DNA from 3 places in the Mesorhizobium sp. M0768 genome. Region 2 is predicted to be linked to each of the others. Evidence: riboswitches for the same ligand, from Rfam matches in the RefSeq annotation. Region 2 holds a riboswitch; each other region holds the start of a gene.
The links. Region 2 has a riboswitch for thiamine pyrophosphate ahead of NKI08_RS25760 (phosphomethylpyrimidine synthase ThiC). Riboswitches for the same ligand answer to the same signal wherever they lie in the genome.
Positions count from the first base shown of each region.

Region 1: it holds a riboswitch for thiamine pyrophosphate, as region 2 does, so the genes downstream of both, thiB (thiamine ABC transporter substrate binding subunit) here and NKI08_RS25760 (phosphomethylpyrimidine synthase ThiC) in region 2, are expected to answer to the same signal.
Region 3: it holds a riboswitch for thiamine pyrophosphate, as region 2 does, so the genes downstream of both, thiC (phosphomethylpyrimidine synthase ThiC) here and NKI08_RS25760 (phosphomethylpyrimidine synthase ThiC) in region 2, are expected to answer to the same signal.

Region 1 is NZ_JAMYPD010000004.1:323,165-327,798, reverse strand. Features, by position in the region: gene NKI08_RS08265 (ABC-F family ATP-binding cassette domain-containing protein) at 1-1,699, opposite strand, end outside; gene NKI08_RS08260 (thiamine diphosphokinase) at 1,715-2,359, opposite strand; TPP riboswitch at 2,487-2,601, shown strand; gene thiB (thiamine ABC transporter substrate binding subunit) at 2,645-3,658, shown strand; gene thiP (thiamine/thiamine pyrophosphate ABC transporter permease) at 4,147-4,634, shown strand, end outside.
Region 2 is NZ_JAMYPD010000025.1:16,129-20,762, reverse strand. Features, by position in the region: gene NKI08_RS25770 (prenyltransferase/squalene oxidase repeat-containing protein) at 1-6, opposite strand, end outside; gene NKI08_RS25765 (Fic family protein) at 22-1,554, opposite strand; partial or broken gene NKI08_RS25760 (phosphomethylpyrimidine synthase ThiC) at 1,731-2,288, opposite strand; TPP riboswitch at 2,393-2,509, opposite strand; gene NKI08_RS25755 (porin) at 3,054-4,211, opposite strand.
Region 3 is NZ_JAMYPD010000015.1:22,025-26,658, reverse strand. Features, by position in the region: gene thiS (sulfur carrier protein ThiS) at 1-72, opposite strand, end outside; gene thiO (glycine oxidase ThiO) at 41-1,042, opposite strand; gene thiC (phosphomethylpyrimidine synthase ThiC) at 1,039-2,874, opposite strand; TPP riboswitch at 2,979-3,095, opposite strand; gene NKI08_RS19385 (Fic family protein) at 3,278-4,634, opposite strand, start outside.

The DNA.
Region 1 (4,634 bases), on a different contig from region 2:
CGTAATAGGCCGGATCGGCGATGTTGTTCTCCAGCCGCGAGATCGAGGCCGACACCGCCTCGATCTTCTTGGGTAAGGTTTCCAGCGCGAATTTCTGCTTGAACGACAGTTTCTTGGCCGGGCCCTTCGTTGCGGCCGCTTCGTTCCTGCTTGCCGCCGTCGCGTCGCCCGTCTCGGCCTTTGGTCGCGCCTTGCGGTCGTCCAGCCTGGTGCCGCCGCGCTGCGCCAGCATGTCGGAATAGCCGCCGGCATATTCGATCCAGCGGCCGTCACCATCCGGCGCGATGATGCTGGTCACGGTGCGGTCGAGGAAATCGCGATCGTGGCTGACCAGGATCACCGTGCCGGCAAAGCCGGCGACCAATTCCTGCAGCAGCTCCAGCGTCTCCATGTCGAGGTCGTTGGTCGGCTCGTCGAGCACAAGCAGGTTTGCCGGCCGCGCCAAAACGCGGGCGAGGATCAGCCGCGCCCGCTCGCCGCCCGAAAGCTCGCGCACCGGCGTGCGCGCCTGTTCCGGCTTGAACAGGAAGTCTTTCATGTAAGAGACGACGTGGCGCTGCTCGCCATTGATGACGAGGTTCTCGCCGCGCCCGTCGGTGAGATACTGCGCCAATGTCTCCTGCGGGTCGACGGCTTCGCGCTTCTGGTCGAGCGTGGCGATCTCCAGATTTGTGCCGAGCCGCACCGTGCCCGCGTCCGGCTTCAATTCGCCGGTCAGCATCTTCAACAGCGTCGTCTTGCCGGCGCCGTTCGGCCCGACCAGACCGACGCGATCGCCGCGCTGGATTCGGGTCGAGAATCCCTTGACCACGGTCAGATCGCCAAAGGTCTTCTCGATGTTCTTGGCTTCGATCACCAGCTTGCCGGATTCGGCGGCGTCGCTGGCTGTCATCGTCGCCGCACCCTCGGCGCCGCGATGACCACGAAAGCGCTGGCGCATGGTCTGCAACTCACCGAGCCGGCGCATGTTGCGCTTGCGCCGCGCTGTCACGCCATAGCGCAGCCAGTGCTCCTCGCGCACGATCTGGCGACCGAGCTTGTGCTGCTCGCGCTCTTCCTCCTCCAGCACCGTGTCGCGCCATTCCTCGAAATAGCCAAAGCCCTTGTCGAGACGGCGGGTCTGGCCGCGGTCGAGCCAGATTGTGGCGCGTGACACGCGCTCGAGAAAACGGCGGTCATGCGAGATGACGACCAGTGCCGAGGAGGTGCGGGCAAGCTCCTCCTCCAGCCATTCGATGACCGAAAGGTCAAGATGATTGGTCGGCTCATCGAGGAGGAGAATGTCGGGCTCCGGCGCCATGACGCGGGCGAGGGCGGCGCGCCGCGCCTCGCCGCCGGAAAGGTCGTTCGGCCGTTCCTCGCCGGTCAGGCCGAGATGCTCCATCAGATAGGTGGCGCGGTAGGGATCGTCGGCGGGCCCGAGCCCCGCCTCGACATAGGCGCGGACGGTCGCAAAACCGTCCATGTCGGGCATTTGCGGCAAGTAGCGCACGGTTGCCGAGGGCTGGCGGAAGACTTCGCCATCCTGCGGTTCGATCAGCCCGGCGGCGATCTTGAGGAGCGTCGACTTACCAGAGCCGTTGCGGCCGACCAGGGCGATCTTGTCGCCAGCCGAGGCCGTCAGGGCGGCACCGTCGAGCAACGGCGTGCCGCCAAAGGTCAGCTTTATCCCGTCGAGATTGAGAAGTGGCGGCGCCATATCAGCTTTCTGGGCTCAGCTTTCCGGAAGAGGGTAGGGATGCGCGAGCAGCAGCGCGCGGCCGCTGGCCAGCGCGATTTCGAGCCGGCCATTGACCTCGTTGGAAATGGTCAGCGACGAGCCGAACGCAACCTCGACATGGTCGAGCGGCCATTTGGCGCCGGTGACGCTCAGGCCGGCGAGATCGGAGAAGCCGAGCACCGAAAACAGCGTGCCGTCGGCATAGTCGAAGCCAGTCTTTCCCGGCAGCAAGGGAATGCCTTCCTGTGCGCCGCTGGTCAAAAGCACTTCCGTCCCGCCTTCCGCCAGCCGGACGCTCAGCGCCAGATGCAGGAAGATGTGGTCGGTACGTTTGCCGCCGAAGGCGCCTGCGAGCACAAGGCTGGTCGCACCGCGTTCGAGCGCGGCGGCGATAGCGAGTTCACCGTCGGTCTTGTCTTTTTCGGCAGGAAACACCTGCCGTGGCACGGCGGCCAGATCCTCCGGCAACTCGGCAGGCACCGAATCGAAATCGCCGACCCAGAGTTCCGGCCTCAGGCCCAGCATACGGGCATGGCCGATGCCGGCGTCGGCGGCGATGACGCGCGAGCCTTCGACCTGGCGGTCGAGCAGCGGCGTGCGGATGAGATCGCCGCCAAGCAGGATGGTGAATGTGCTCATATCTCGTGGCCCTTACCAGCCCTGCCCCGGAAACGGAAGATGAAACGGCAGACGAAACGGAAGGCTGGGCTTTGGATGTCCGGCAAACTTCCGCTTGCGCAGCACTTCGGCCGGGCCTATGTGTCGCAACGCTCTAACGGGGTGCCGGACGCGATCTTCGCGGACCGGCTGAGAGGCAAGACTGCCAACCCGCTGAACCTGATCCGGTTTGTACCGGCGGAGGGATTAGACGTTTCGGACAGCCCGACGCCTCAATTCCTTTCAACGCGAACGAAGGAGGCGCCGATGCGCAGTTTTTTCCACTCTCTTGTCTCAATTGTCCTGGTTGCGGCATCCGCGCTCGCCCTGCCAGGGCAGGCATCGGCACAGGATAGACTGACGGTCTATACCTATGAAAGCTTCACCGCCGATTGGGGTCCGGGACCGGCAGTGAAGAAGGCCTTCGAGGCCGAATGCAGTTGCGTCGTCGAATTCGTCTCGGTCGCCGACGGCGTGGCGCTGCTCAACCGTGTGAAGCTGGAAGGCGCCGCGACCAAGGCCGATATCGTACTTGGCCTCGATACCAACTTAACCGCCGACGCCAAGGCAACCGGCCTGTTTTCGCCGCACGGCGCCGTCTCGGGCGTCAATGTACCGGGCGGCTGGAGCGACGATATTTTCGTGCCGTTCGACTATGGCTATTTCGCCGTCGTCTACGACACCGAAAAACTGAAGAGCCCGCCGAAGAGCCTCAGGGAATTGGTCGAGGGCGATGCCGGAGAGAAGATCGTCATCCAGGATCCGCGCACCTCGACGCCGGGCCTTGGCCTGCTGCTGTGGGTCAAGTCGGTCTATGGCGACAAGGCGCCGGAAGCCTGGGCCAAACTCAAGGCGAAGGTGCTGACGGTAACGCCGGGCTGGAGCGAGGCCTACGGCCTGTTCACCAAGGGCGAGGCGCCGATGGTGCTGTCCTACACCACCTCGCCGGCCTACCACATGGTCGCCGAAAACACCGAGCGCTACCAGGCGGCGTCCTTCGAGGAGGGCGAATATCTGCAGATCGAGGTTGCGGGGATCACCACCAAGGGCGCGAAGAACCCGCTGGCGGAAAAGTTCATTGCCTTCATGACCGGACCGAAATTCCAGGATGTCATTCCCGAAACCAACTGGATGTTCCCGGCCGGCAAAACCGACAAGCCGCTCAACCCGGCGTTCGACAAGCTGGTCAAGCCGACCAAGACCTTGCTGTTCAGCCCGGAAGACGTCGCGGCCAACCGCAAGGCCTGGGTCGATGAGTGGCTTGCGGCGATGAGCAGGTAGGGCTCAAGCCTCGTCGGATGTTTGCGCCAAGCCACCCCCCTCCGGCCTGCCGGCCATCTCCCCCTCAAGGGCACGGCTATCGCAGATGGAACGCCGAGGCTTTCGCTCTACGACGTACCCCCACCCCTAACCCCTCCCCACAAGGGGGAGGGAGACTTCCGTTGGCACTGACCTCGGCAAATTGTCTGCCTTTCGGCGCCAAAAGGGGAAGTAAGGGCATGCGGCAGCGTTCCCTCCCCCTTGTGGGGAGGGTTAGGGTGGGGGTCCAACTTCGTAAGAATCCAAATGCGATAGCCCTGCCCTCAAGGGGGAGATCGGCAGCTTTGTCGCCTCTCCTCGTCCTGCCACTTGTGAGATTGGCGAAGGCGGCTGAGTGCGCAATCTCCCCCCTTGAGGGGGAGATGGCCGGCAGGCCAGAGAGGGGTGGGCTCGGCCTTTGCCAGGTATTTCCTTCGATCTACGCCTGTCGTAGTGTCGGGTAGCGCGACATGCCTACGCGTCATCCGGCCGATCCCCGCGTCACTGCCGGCATCGTCGCGCTCGCCGCCATCGCGCTGCTGATCGGCGGTGCATTCGCCGGGCTCGTCGTCGAAGCCACACGCGACCTGTCCGGCGCCGCCTCCGCTTTCGATTCCTATCTCTTGCGCGTCGTCCGTTTCACGCTCTGGCAGGCTCTGCTGTCGACCCTGCTCTCCGTTGCACCGGCGCTGTTCGTCGCGCGCGCCCTGTCGCGGCATCCGCGTTTTTTCGGGCGAGGCTTCATCCTCCAGCTTTTCGCCGTGCCACTGGCGCTGCCGGCCATTGTTGCCGCACTCGGTGTCTTGGCGCTCTATGGCCGCGCCGGCTATTTTGCCGGCACGCTGGGCGCGCTAGGCGGCCAGAGCTGGCCCGGCATCTATGGCCTGTCGGGCATACTCGTTGCCCATGTCTTCTTCAACCTGCCGCTGGCGACGCGGCTGTTCCTGGAGGCGTTGCA
Region 2 (4,634 bases):
AAACATGGCACACCACCGACCTCACGCCGCCTTCTCCATAGACCACTTCACCCGTTCGGCGAGAAAGGCGGCGAATGTTTTCACATTCATATTGCCGCTCGCCTCCTCCAGCCCTGCGAGGTAGGCCTTCCGGTCATCGACTCTGACGACTGTCCAGGGGTAACCGCCTGAAGCCAGCATCGCGTTCATGAGGAACCGCGCCATCCGTCCGTTGCCGTCCGGATAGGGGTGCACATAGCCCACAAGCCAATGCCCCAGCACGGCACGCACGGAGGCCTCCTTCTCCGCCTCCAGCAGGTCGAACAGCTCATTCATACCATCGGCCACCGCTCCGGTACGCGGCGGCACGTGCTGCGAGCCGCGCAGGTACACAGGGTGATTGCGATATCCCGCAAGCGCGCTGGCTTTGAGGATGCCGGCGGTCACTGACGGCGCGAACAGCTCCCGGTACCACTCCCGGTGAGTGTCCCGCGTCAACGCGCCGGCTGGCTTGCCGTTGATGATCGCGGCAACAGAGTCTTTGACCTTCTGGAATGCGAGGTAGTAGCCACGCGCGGCAAGCGCATCCCGGTTCTTGCGGTCCTCTTCATCAATCTCCGGATTCCAGCTCCCCTCGCGCACCCGGTCGATGAGTTCCGGGGTGACGCTGTACCCTTCTATCGACAGCGAATGGTAGGCGTCGCTTTCGTAGATATCCTCGACGAACTTCATATAGGCGTCTTTGTCGGACGGCAGTCCGGGTGCCTTCGGGAATATCTCGATGATGGCTTCGCGCTGCGATTGCCAGATCGCGCGCAGGCGGGCGACCAACGGCGGTACGCCCGCCGCAATGGTTGTCACTCCAATTTGTCCCGCGAACGGATCGGATTCGCGCACGTCATAGCCGGCGGCTTTGAAGGCGGCCACGATTTCATCGGCAAAGGAGTCGCGTCCTACGCGACGGAAGGCCCCCGCAAGCCGTCCCGCCACGGCGGAATGGCCGCCATCAAGCAGCAGGGCCAGAACGGTTGATACGTCGCGCACCGACGCCATGGCGATCTGCATCTCGATAGGGGCGCGCTGGAAGAACGCTTCCGGCACCCGGGTAAGGGCGGCCTCGACAGTGAACACGCGCTGGCCGTTTTTCTCTGTCAGTTCGGCCGGCATCTCCTTGACCTTGAGGTCATAGAGCGAAGTGCCGAACAGCAGGTCGATTTTGTTATTCGTGCCTTTGGGGGTGTTCACCACCACCTGAGGCGGAATAGTGGGCGCTTCCGCGTGCAGAAGCAGCGACTGCTCCGGTGACAGGAACCAGTCCTTGCCGAACCGATCATTGCAGTAAAGGGAGCAGAACTCCCAGAAGCTCGCGTACCAGGGGGTGGTGTCTTGCTGCTGTGCCTGCGGGCCGGTCGACATGAGCCAGCCTTTGATAACATCGCGCAGGAACCCGTTCTGCAGCAGCCGCTCCCGGTGGACGCGGGTCAGCTCATCTGATTTGAATATGCGCCGCCCACCCTCCTGCAGCTCTTTGAGGACGGCCAGTGATACAGCGAGTTTTTCATGGGGCTTGGCCATGGCCGTGCCTTTGCAACTTTTTTAGAGCTGTGCGATTACAAGTATATAGTGCTGATAGGCGACAAGTCAATGATGCTGTGGAGTTGCAAGTTTTTTAAGTCGTGCGATAACAAGTTTTTTATGCGATAATCGGCAAGTGCGATCGTTTCCGTAGCCGCGCGAAGGATCGTTACCCGGATGGGCCGAGACCCAGCTCCCTCTTCTCGGACGAATTCCGGCGTGACGAAATCGGGAATGGCTGCGCCGAAGCTTTCGCCGTCGCGCTGCAGCTTGCCTCGAAGGATCTCGCGGCCGAGGTTCTCGCGGATGGCGACGAATTCCATTTCGGGGGTGATGATGCCGGTGCGCGCATACGCAAGCTGGGTCACTGCCTTGCCCGACCTGGCCCTGAGCGGCCGGTTGCGCACGGGAAATTCCGGCGTCAGGCGTTCGCCCGCTGCGAATCCATTATCTTCCGGCCGGACATGGCGGCCTTCATAGGCCTCGACATCGCCGCGCGCCAAGATCCACTCGTGGCGAAGCCGGGCAAAGCCCTTGTCGATGCTGGTTTCGACAGTCGGGTCGGTATAGGGGCCGGACGGATCGTAGACGGTGACGGGCGGTTCGCCGGCCGTCGGGTGGACGGAGATTTCGCGCATCGGCACTTTGATGTGCGGATAGAGGACGCCGGACCTATGGATTTTCCGTGAGGCAGGCAGCGGTCCCGTCGAGACGGCGGGGCTGAGGGCATTCATGTTGAGGCTCCTTTGCTCGTTGCATTGGAAACCCAGTTCTGTGCCGGGAGGATGAAAAGTCGCTTCTGTCGACCTGCCGAAACAGCACCTCGGGCGTAAACTCCCGCAAAGCGCTTGCACCGTCCCTACGCCAGTATGAACTGGATCAGGTTCAACGGGTCACTGCGCCGCGAAAGCCAGCAGTATCTCAGCCCCTTGCCGGGACTCCCCTGGTGAATGCCTCAAATTGAGCGGGCCGGAACTATCTCGTCAAGCGCATTCGGCCCGCGCCGGTGATCGTCGGGCGATCGTCTCGGCCAGGCGCAAGATCGGATGGAGCGTCGCCTGAGAATCGTCTGTTCCTCGATCAGCCTCGCTTATGCTCTGGAGCTTGTTCTCTCGCGCCCGAATTTCCGCGGGGATGGCTGAACGGAGGCGATCCATTTGCGATTTTCAAGTGCGTCGGGCCGCACCCCCACAATCGCTCAACAAGTCGAACACGTCCTGACCCGACTGGGCCTTCAAGTTCGGACCTGAAACCTGGCCGGGTACTGCTGGATGGCAGGGTCCGTCAAGCGGGCGGAAGGGATGAGGAAATGAAAGAGCTGCAGATCAAAACACAGCGATGAATATCGCCTGCGCGATCATCCGGACCAGATCTGATATGAAACATCGTCCGGCCCCGAGATCGAGGCTCCAATCTCGTGAGGTTCCATGCGACGTTCTCTTGGAGTGTTGCGGGATTGGTCCGCTCAACCGGATCTCGGAGCTCAACCCTTTCATCCGTTAGAATGAGCGTTCGAAACGCAGGATTCCGCCGACACTGCTCTTCTTGTTGGCGTTGGTCCAATTCACGTTGGAAGCGTCCAGCTTGCCGACGGCGAAGTTACCGTATCGGCCATAGTCGAGTTCCGCCGTAACTGTGAGATCTGGAAGAAACGCATAAGCGACGTTTGCAGCGACACCATGGTTCTTGAGCTGATCACCGGAGAGCTGAAGCTTGAACGAAGTTGTCTCGTTGAGCTCGTAAGCGGCGCCAGCCCAGAAAGCCCAGTTCCCGCCCCAAATCTTATAGAAGCCGCGACCATGAGCGTCGATCGCGTTCGTGGAGTCGTCGTTCAGCTTGCCCCTGGAACCGTAGCCGAACATTCCGAACAGCAACAGTTTGTTGGTGACATTGATGTCGACACGGACCTTGGCGGCCACCGATTCGTAGTTGCTATCGTAAGCGGCAACGCCGGTGATCGCGCCCCAGCCATGTGTGTATTTCAAGCCGCCGACTACGTGCGGAGCGTAGCTGTCGATTGTGCCGACCACGCCCGAGCCTTCTTCGAGCGAAACCACGGCCGAAAAGCCGTTCCCGACGTCGAAGTAATACTGAACCACATTGGTATCGAAAGGGCCGTACGGAACCGGCGTCTGGTTGAGTACGTCACCCGCGCCGCCAATAAACATGTCGAAGGCCGACCAGTCCTTACCAACTCGGAGGCCACCAAGCTGAATCCAGGCGAAATTCAAAGTGCTGTCTCCGTTGAAGGCATAGGGCCGAGAACTGTCCGAAACCGAAGCGCCGCGGTTGCCGAAGTTCATGCGGGTTTCGGTGTAGGTCTTCAACGTGCCGAGTTCGGTCTCCTGGCCGGTCCAAGTTTTCAATGTGAAGCGCGTGTTGTTTTGCCATGTGCCCTGATCCTCACCAGTCCTCACATCCGAGGTTCTTGCGTGATCAACCAATCCGACATGGCCCAAGCCGACGTCGTAACGGACATAGCCGCCGATGCGCACGCAGGTCTCAGTGCCTGAAATGTAGACGTAGCCCGAGCCGTAGACGTCGCAGACTTTAACGTACTCAGTCGGGTCAGGCTCGGCAACGGCGGTCACGGCGCGAGCGTCGGAAACGGCAATCAGTGCCGCAGTTGAGCCGAGGAGGAGGCTCCTAATGTTCATTGTTGATCTCCGTTCAAAGAGTAAAAGGAATGGACGTCAGTGATGAACTATTGCTAAGGAAACAGTCGATAACGATGCGCATTGAGTTGAATTTGAGCAGTTTTGATGCGCTCGTCACGCCAGATATTCATCAGAAATTGAGAATATGATTGGGTGTTATTGTTACAAATATGCGATTGTTATTACAAATATAATAATCGCCGAAACGACGCCATCCAACATTTCTGTACAAATCATCCCCGTCATCTCCGCTAGTTGTGGGCGGGCCGTCACAAAGGCTTCTACTGCAAATGACGTGCCATCCTGACCACGCAGCTGCGGCTTGAAGCTCAAGTGTGCCGGCGGACCTTGGTTCGCTCTTCCTTCCTTTTTGCCTTGCGGATCAACCCAAGCACGAACGGCAAACGTTTCCGCTACGGTTCG
Region 3 (4,634 bases), on a different contig from region 2:
AAGCGCGGCAAGCAGCTCGGCCAGCGTGGTGGCGGCAACCTCATGCACTTTGCCGTTGACCATCAGTTTCATGAGCAAGCTCCACGGGTTTGTCGTGATTGAAGACAATTTCGCCCGCCAGGCGCGCCATGGCAGGGGCGAGAAGAAAGCCATGGCGATAGAGCCCGTTGATCGCGACGGTGTCTCCGCTCATTTCGACGCGCGGCAGATTGTCGGGAAAGGCTGGACGGACGCCGACACCGGTTTCAACGATCTCGGCCTCGCCAAAGGCCGGATGGAGGGCATAGGCGGTACCCAGAAGCTCCATCATGGAGCGCGCCGTGACCGGTCTGGCGGACCGGCTTTCAATCATCGTCGCACCGATCATGAACTGGGCGTCGGCACGCGGTACCGCATAGAGCGGAAAGCGCGGATGCAGCAACCGGACCGGGCGCGACAGCGAGAAGTCTGGCGTGTTTAGGATCAGCATTTCGCCGCGAACGCCGCGAAGCCTGTCATCGGCGGCTGCCATTCCCGTGCAATCGATCTGACGATCGAAACCGGAAACATGCCGGGCGTCGGTGCCGAAGTGGAATTTGACACCCATGGCTGCGAGCTTGTCATGAAGTGCTGCCATCGCCTGGCGCGGATCGAGATGGCCCTCATCGGGAAAGAGCAATCCGCGGCGAAAGCGGCCGGCTAAGTCGGGCTCCAGGAGCGCAATTTCGTCTTCGTCGACACGCCGATGGCCCGACGTGCGGCTGGCGAGGCGGTCGAGCTCGCCGGCATCGCGCGGGGCGGCCACGACAAGTGTTCCGCCCCGTGTCACCTGACCCGGCAGCACCGCATCCCACCAGTCGGCAGCGTCACGTCCAAGGTCCAGCACCGGCTGCTCGGCGCTTTCACGCTCGCACCATGGCGCCAGCATGCCGCCGGCGAACCACGACGCATTGCCTCCAAGGCCATGCCGGATCTCGGCGACCGTGACCGTCGCGCCGCGGGCGGCGAGTTCGAAGGCGACGGTGAGGCCGGCGACGCCGGCCCCCTTTATCAGCACCTTCATGACGGCTTACCTGGCTGAGGCGTGAGCGGTGCGCCGGTCTCGTCCGCTGGCACGTAGAGATCGCCGCCCTCGCGGTATTTCGCCGCCATCGCCGCCATGCCCTCTTTCTGTGCCTCGGCGCGGATGTCGTGAGAGATACGCATCGAGCAGAATTTCGGTCCGCACATCGAGCAGAAATGCGCCAGCTTGTGCGCCTCCTTGGGCAAGGTCTGGTCGTGGAAGGACCGTGCGGTTTCGGGGTCGAGCGACAGGTTGAACTGGTCCTCCCAGCGGAACTCGAAGCGCGCGCGGGAAAGGGCGTCATCCCTGACTTTCGCCGCCGGGTGGCCCTTCGCCAGGTCGGCCGCGTGCGCTGCGATCTTGTAGGTGATCACGCCGGTCTTGACGTCATCGCGGTCGGGAAGGCCGAGATGCTCCTTGGGCGTGACGTAGCAGAGCATGGCCGTTCCGAACCAGCCGATCATCGCCGCGCCGATGCCGGAAGTGATGTGGTCGTAGCCCGGCGCGATGTCGGTCGTCAGCGGTCCAAGCGTATAGAACGGCGCCTCGCCACAGACGGCGAGCTGCTTGTCCATGTTCGCCTTGATCTTGTGCATCGGCACGTGGCCGGGCCCCTCGATCATCACCTGGCAATCTTTCGCCCAGGCGATCTGCGTCAGCTCGCCGAGCGTTTCCAGCTCGGCGAATTGCGCCGCGTCGTTGGCATCGGCAATCGAGCCGGGACGAAGGCCGTCGCCGAGCGAGAAGGAGACGTCATAAGCGCGGCAGATGTCGCAGATCTCCGCAAAGTGCTCGTAGAGGAAGCTTTCCCGGTGATGGTGCAGGCACCATTTTGCCATGATCGAGCCGCCGCGCGAGACGATACCCGTGACCCGGTTAACGGTCAGCGGGATGTAATGCAGCCGCACGCCGGCGTGGATGGTGAAATAGTCGACGCCCTGTTCGGCCTGTTCGATCAGCGTGTCGCGGTAAACCTCCCAGGTAAGATCCTCGGCAATGCCGCCGACTTTCTCGAGCGCCTGGTAGAGCGGCACCGTGCCGATCGGCACCGGCGAGTTGCGGACGATCCATTCGCGGATGTTGTGGATGTTGCGGCCGGTCGACAGATCCATCACCGTGTCGGCGCCCCAGCGGATCGCCCACACCATCTTTTCGACCTCTTCAGCCATCGACGATGTGACGGCGGAGTTACCGATATTGGCGTTGATCTTGACCAGGAAATTGCGGCCGATGATCATCGGTTCGCTCTCGGGATGATTGATGTTGGCGGGAATGATCGCGCGTCCGCGCGCCACCTCGTGGCGGACGAATTCAGGCGTGACGAAGTCGGGGATCGCCGCGCCGAAGGCCTCGCCGTCGCGCTCAAGCTTGCCGTGCAGGATCTCGCGACCAAGGTTCTCGCGGATGGCGACGAACTCCATTTCGGGCGTGATGATGCCAGCGCGCGCATAGGCAAGCTGTGTCACCGCCTTGCCGGTCTGGGCCCGGAGTGGCCGGTTGCGGACTGGAAATTCCGGTGTTAGGCGCTCGCCTGCCGCAAACCCATTGTCTTCTGGCCGGACGTGGCGGCCGTCATAGGCTTCGACATCGCCGCGCGCGGTGACCCATTCATGGCGAAGCCGTGCAAGGCCGTTTTCGATGCTGGTTTCGACAGTCGGGTCGGTATAGGGGCCGGACGGATCGTAAGCGGTCACCGGCGGCTCGCCTGCCGTCGGATGGACGGAGATTTCGCGCATCGGCACCCTGAGCTGCGGGTGGATGGTACCGGATTTGTGGATTTTGCGTGAGGCAGGCAGCGGTCCCGTCGAGACGGCGGGGGTGAGGGCATTCATCTTGAGGCTCCTTTGCTCGTTGCATTGGAGACCCAGTTCTGTGCCGGAAGGATGAAAAGACGCTTCTGTCGACCTGCCGAAACAGGACCTCGGGCGTAAACTCCCGCAAAGCGCTTGCACCGTCCCTACGCCAGTATGAACTGGATCAGGTTCAACGGGTCACTGCGCCGCGAAAGCCAGCAGTATCTCAGCCCCTTGCCGGGACTCCCCTGGTGAATGCGTGAGGTTGGACGGGACCGCTCCGGTTTGTCAAGCGCGTTCTGGCCGCGGCTGATCGGCGGCCGGTCAGACCGTGCGGAAAAAATCGTGCATGTCTCGGCGACAAGTCAAGCGTCGGAGATGAAGGCAGGGACAAGGGAATCGCAAACCGTCGGACTAAAAATCGATCCTGATGATCACACCTTCAATGGGCACCAAAGGTTTGCGCGTAGATCGCCTCGATTCTTCCTGCCTCGTCACTGGTCAGCGCGGCGAATTCCTTCTCGCGCGCGCGGTTCGATAGATGGCCATCATTCTGGTGAAGAAAACGGAAGAGCAGATCGGTCAACCGCTCGGGCATGTCGATAAAGGCGTCCACCTGCTGCCGGAACTGATCGTAGCGCTGCAGAAATGCGGTTTCCTCGGGAAGGTCCCGTTCGATCGTCCGCTGAACGCAAGCATAGAGGAATTCGGCGTGCGGGGTTGCATCGAAGAACCGGTAGAAATCACCGGTGTCATTCAGCACCCGGACGTTGAATTGCGGCGTCGGTTCCCATTCCACCAACGGCAGAAGGCGCTGCGAATAGCTCTCGAGCACGCCCCTGTACTCGTTGATCTGGTCCAGGATCGCGGCCGAGACGGGAAAGACCACTCCCGGCGGATTGAAGCCGCGCATGGCAAGGACGTGGTGGATTAGGTAGCGGTGAATGCGGCCGTTTCCGTCCTCGAACGGGTGAATATAGACAAAGCCGAAGGCGAGGATTGCGGCGGCTACGACTGCATCAAGCTTTTGCGCGGGGCCCTGATCGAACGCCGCCATTCCATCGATTAGCCGCGGCAGGTCCTCGGGCCGAGCGCTGATGTGATCGGGCAAGGGCGTACCGTTGTCTCGATCATGCTCACCGACGAAACCTCCTTCTTTTCGGAAGCCAAGTCTTACGAAACGAGCGTCACCAAGTACAATTCTTTGCAGACGCAGCAGCTCATCGCGATCGATCGGCCAGCGGCCGGCTTCGCCGATGGCGCGGCCCCAGCGCTGGATGCGATCTTGCGGCGGGTGCTCGCCCTCGATCGCATAGCTTGATCGCGAGTCTTTGAGCAAAAGAAAGGCGGCGGTCCGAGCAAGGAGGTCGCGCGGCACGTCCGCTACGATTGCCTCCGCGCGCCGCGGTAGTTCAAGGCCGATGAATTTTTCGAGAATCTTGGTGCGGAACACCAGAGGGCAGAACTCACGCGTGCCGGGGAGATTGTCCCTTACGCGATAGCGCGAAGCGGTCTTGTCGGGTCCGGGCCACTGCAGCTCGGGATCGACAACCGGAATGTATCGTCCGGCCTCCGCGTCCGGCAGATCGATACGCGCGTCCCTCAGCCATTCATATAAAAACCAGATGCGGCGGGCATAACTGCCGGTCGGGCTTTCACGGACCAGCGCCTCGATCGGCGCGGGACCGGTCACTTGGAACAGCCGCTTGAGGACGGCAAGGTCCAGTCCCTCGTACTTGAGCGCAAAGGTCAGGTGGCCTTCGAGGGTAGGATTTGGGGCATGGCGGGGGGTCATGATC